DNA from 2 places in the Pseudomonas sp. AN-1 genome. Region 2 is predicted to be linked to the other one. Evidence: predicted binding sites of a transcription regulator. Region 2 holds the regulator's gene; the other holds the start of a gene.
What was found. Region 2 encodes FliA, which starts transcription of late flagellar genes. Its sites were predicted from a motif close to CTAAAGTTTNNNNNNNNNNNGCCGNTAA; they were not measured.
Positions count from the first base shown of each region.

Region 1: the regulator FliA is predicted to act here: its motif matches at 1,360-1,387, upstream of SK095_RS11335 (methyl-accepting chemotaxis protein).

Region 1 is NZ_CP139195.1:2,428,830-2,431,220, forward strand. Features, by position in the region: gene SK095_RS11335 (methyl-accepting chemotaxis protein) at 1-1,260, opposite strand, end outside; gene SK095_RS11340 (PQQ-dependent methanol/ethanol family dehydrogenase) at 1,450-2,391, opposite strand, start outside.
Region 2 is NZ_CP139195.1:1,213,377-1,215,767, forward strand. Features, by position in the region: gene SK095_RS05415 (GGDEF domain-containing protein) at 1-960, shown strand, start outside; gene SK095_RS05420 (RNA polymerase sigma factor FliA) at 974-1,669, opposite strand; gene SK095_RS05425 (methyl-accepting chemotaxis protein) at 1,941-2,391, shown strand, end outside.

The DNA of each region.
Region 1 (2,391 bases), 1.2 Mb from region 2:
GCGGCTGGCGAACTTCTGCGGATGGGTGCCGGGCACCGGCCGGTAGTGGCGGTCGAACAGGTCGTCGAGGCTGATCCGTCCGGCCTTGATCGCCGCCTCGAACTGCCGGGTGATCGCCTGCGCGCCCTCGCGGGCCAGGTCGTAGACGCGCTGGTGGTAGTCGTCGAGGGCCACCGCGGCGAGCTGCTCGCTGATGTGCTCGGTCAGCTCCTCCAGCTTCATCGCCTCGCCCTCCAGGCGGCGGGTCTGCTCGTCGCTGACCGCCAGGTCGCTGCGCATCTGGTCGACCGCGGCGAACAGGCTGCCGAGCTGGCGCCGGTTGTCGTCGGAGCCGACGGCGATCTCGCTGATCTGCCGTTCGACATCCACCGACAGCGCGGCGATGCTCTCCAGGTGCTGGCCGGCGCGCTCCACCTCGTTGACCCCGGTGACCAGCTCGGCGGACAGACTGCGGATCTGCTCGACCACCTCGCGGGTACGGCGCTGGATCTCGCCGATCATCTGTCCCACCTCGGCGGTCGCCGTCGCGGTACGCCCGGCCAGGCTGCGCACCTCGCCGGCCACCACGGCGAAGCCGCGGCCGTGCTCGCCGGCGCGCGCCGCCTCGATGGCCGCGTTGAGCGCCAGCAGGTTGGTCTGGCTGGCGATCTCCTCGATCACCCCGGTGACCCGCTGGATATCCGCGCTGCGCCGGTTCAGCTCCTCGATCAGCTCGCGGCTGGCGCCGGCCTGCTGGCGCAGCTGCTGCATGCGGCCGATGGTGTCGACCAGCACGCGGCGGCCGGCATCGCTGCTCTGCCGCGCCTCGATGGCGGCCTCCACCGCCTGCTTGCTGAGCGCCGAGGTCTGCGCCTCGGTGGCGATCATCACCTCGGCGCTGCCGACGATCTGCGCCGCGGCGGTGACCTGCGACTCGACCCGCTCGGCCAGCTGCTGCGCCGAGTAGGCGACGCCGGCGGCCGACAGGGCGTTGTGACTGATCGAGCGGGACAGGCCGCGGGCCAGTTGGTCGACATCGACACCGGCCGTGCTGCCCCCCCGCGAGCTTCGGCGCACGAGCAGCGCCACGGCGGGCAGCGCCGCCAGCAGCAGGGCCAGGCACAGCCAGAACGGCAGCCAGCCCTGCGCCTGGGCGAGCAGCAACAGGGCCGCCACGCCGCCCGGCAACAGGCGTTCGGCGAGCGTGCGGAAACGGATGGATGTCATGGGGGCTCCTCGCTGGAGGCGCCGGCGCCGGCAGGCAGGGCGGCCTGTGGCCATCCGCTACTGCCGCCGGGCTTGCCGGCCTTGTTCTTGTTGGAAGCACGGCAGACCGTCGGGGAACATGGCGGCGGTCGCCTTGCGCGGGACATCGCCTGTATATCGGCCGCCGCACCGCAAACTTGAGCGACCGGCAGACGCGACGAGGCCGGCAAGTCGCCGGCCTCGTGCACTGCTACAGCGGACGGATCAGCGCTTGGCGACCGCCGCCACTTCCTTGGGCAGCTTGAAGGTCCACACCATGCCGCCCTGGTTGAAGTCCTTGATGCGCTTGGCCACCTCGCCGCCCCACAGCGGCACGGCGCCGCCCCAGCCGGACAGCACGGAGACGTACTGCTCGCCGTCCATCTCCCAGGTGATCGGCGAGCCGATCACGCCCGAGCCGGTGTTGAACTCGTAGAGCTTCTTGCCGGTCTTGGCGTCGAAGGCCATCAGGAAGCCTTCCGGGTTGCCGGTGAACACCAGGTTGCCCTTGGTGGCCAGCACGCCGCCCCACAGCGGCGCGTAGTTCTTGTAGCGCCAGACTTCCTTGCCGGTCTTCGGGTCGATGGCGCGCAGCACGCCGATGTAGTCCTCGTTGAGCGGGTGGATGGTGAAGCCGGCGCCGAGGTAGGCCGCGCCCTTCTTGTAGGCGGTGCCCTCGTTCCAGATGTCCATGCTCCACTCGTTGGACGGCACGTAGAACAGCCCGGTGTCCTGGCTGTAGGCCATCGGCATCCAGTTCTTGCCGCCGAGGAAGGACGGCGCCACGGTGACGGTCTTGCCCTGCGCACCGGCGTCGCCCGGCGAGCCCGGACGGTTGGCGTCGTCGTAGATCGGCCGGCCGTTCTTGTCCAGGCCCTTGGCCCAGGTGATCTTGTCGACGAACGGGAAGCCGCGGATGAACTTGCCGTTGGTGCGGTCGAGCACGTAGAAGAAGCCGTTGCGGTCGGCGGTGGCCGCCGCCTTCACGGTCTTGCCGCCGTCCTGGTAGTTGAACGACACCAGCTCGTTGACGCCGTCGAAGTCCCAGCCGTCGTGCGGGGTGGTCTGGAAGTGCCACTTGATGGTGCCGTCGTCCGGGTTCAGCGCCAGGCGCGAGGACGAGTAGAGGTTGTCGCCGGGGCGCAGGTGCGAGTTCCACGGCGCCGG
Region 2 (2,391 bases):
GGGCGCTTCTTCCGCCTGCAGACCGAGATCGCGGAGGTCGCCGAGATCATCGGCGATGCCGACACCCTCAGGCGCCTGCGCGGCGAACTGAGCCGCTACGTCAGCGACCTGTTCTCCGGCGACTACGGCGCGGCGTACGTCAACGACCGCCTGCACATCGGCATGATCCACAAGCGCCTGGCGATCGAGCCCAAGCACTTTCTGGCGGCGATGCACCTGCTCAAGCATCTGCTGCTCGAGGTCCTCGACACCCACCTGGGCGCCGGCCCCCTGCGCGAGGCCACCCGGCAGGCGCTGGACAAGCTGTTCCACTTCGATACCGGCCTGGTCTTCGACACCTACATCCACAGCCTGCTGGCCGAGGTCGAGGCGGCCAGGAACGAGGCCATTCGCCACGCGCTGTCGCTGGAGGAGCAGATCGCCGAGCGCACCCGCGAGCTGGAGGAACTGTCCCGCCAGGACTCGCTGACCGGCCTGTACAACCAGCGGTTCCTCATGGAGAGCCTGGGCAACGAGCTGCCACGCGCGCAGCGCGCGGGCAAGCCGCTGTCGCTGCTGTACTTCGACGTCGACAACTTCAAGCAGATCAACGACAGTGCCGGCCACCTGGCCGGCGATGCGGTCCTGTGCACCATCGGCACGATCCTGCTCGAGGAAAGCCGCACCTACGACATCTGCTGCCGTTACGGTGGCGACGAATTCTGCGTGGTGCTGCCCGACTGCACCGTGCAGGGCGCCAGCCGCTTCGCCGAGCGGCTGCTGCGACGGCTGGCAGACAGCGCCCATGCGCCCCACCTGAGCATCGGCATCGTGCAGAACGGCCCGGAGCACTGGCTGGACGCCCTGGAGCTGATCCACCGAGCCGATCAGCTGATGTATGCGGCCAAGCGCAGCGGCGGCGGCATCCTGCTCGGCGATGCGCTGACCGCCGAGGCAGCCAGCCCGACGCCCCGCAGCTGAGCCGTAGCGCGGCTCAGGCCGCCAGCGCGGCCCTCAGGCGGGCCACGGCCTGGCTGTGCAGCTGGCAGACCCGCGACTCGCTGACACCGAGCACCGCGCCGATTTCCTTGAGGTTGAGGTCTTCCTGGTAATAGAGGGTGAGCAGCAGCTTCTCCCGCTCGGGCAGGCGCTCGATCGCCTTGACCAGATCCGCGCGGCGGCGCCCCTCGAGCAATTCGGCCAGGGGCGTGGCATGCGCCCCCGCCGAGAGGCTGTCGCCCTCTTCTTCCGACAGCTCGTCGAGAGCGACCAGCTGACTGCCGTTGGCGTCCATCAGCAGGTGGTGGAACTCCTCGAGAGTGACATCAAGGGCGGCGGCGATCTCGCGATCCTCGGGCGGGCGACCGAGCTGCTGCTCGAGGCGGCGAATGGTCTCGTCGAGCAGCCGCGCATTGCGCCGCACGCTGCGCGGCACCCAGTCGCGGCTGCGCAGCTCGTCGAGCATCGCACCGCGGATGCGCTGGCTGGCGAAGGTGGCAAAGCTGGCGCCCTGGCCGGCATCGAAGCGATTCACCGCATCGAGCAGACCGATCATCCCGGCCTGGATCAGGTCGTCCAGCTCGACGCTGGCCGGCAGGCGCACCTGCAGGCTGAGCGCCTGCCGGCGCACCAGCGGCAGATGCTCGTCGAAGAGGTCACGCTGCCTGATCTTGCCTTGTGCGTTGTACATCCGTCTGCCTCTGCGCCAGTCCGAGCGATTCGGCCGGTGGTCCGCACCGCGCGGCGGACGACTGCCGATGACGTGCCGGCGCTCCCCACGAGCGGCTCCGACAATCCACGTTCCATTGTTACCGCAGCGCGGGCCGGGCCAATCGCGGAATAGTCGATCTCCAGCGCGACTATTCCACGATTTGCCGGCGACAGAAAATTGACCGGCGTCAGCGCCAGCAATGTGACGCGCGTCACATAATCGGGCTGTGTCAGCCACCGTGATCGAGTACATGAACATCCGCACTTCCAGCTCCCGCGAATACACCCTCAGCCCGGACGACTTCCTGATTTCGAGGACCGATCTGACCGGCAAGATCACCTACGCCAACCCGGCGTTCATCGAAGTCAGCGGGTTTGCCTGGGACGAGCTGCATGGCGCCCCGCACAACATCGTCAGGCACCCGGACATGCCACGCGAGGCATTCGACAACCTGTGGTCGACGGTCAAGGCCGGCCGCGCCTGGAACGGGCTGGTGAAGAACCGCCGCAAGAACGGCGAGTTCTACTGGGTACAGGCGCACGTCACCCCCTATTTCGAGGCAGGCCAGCTGGTCGGCTATGCCTCGGTGCGCACCCGCGCCGAGCCGCAGGCCATCGCCCTGGCCAACCGCGTGTACGAGGCGCTCGCCAGCGGCCGCGCACACGGCTACCGGCTGGTCGACGGCGAGCTGCGCCGCAGCG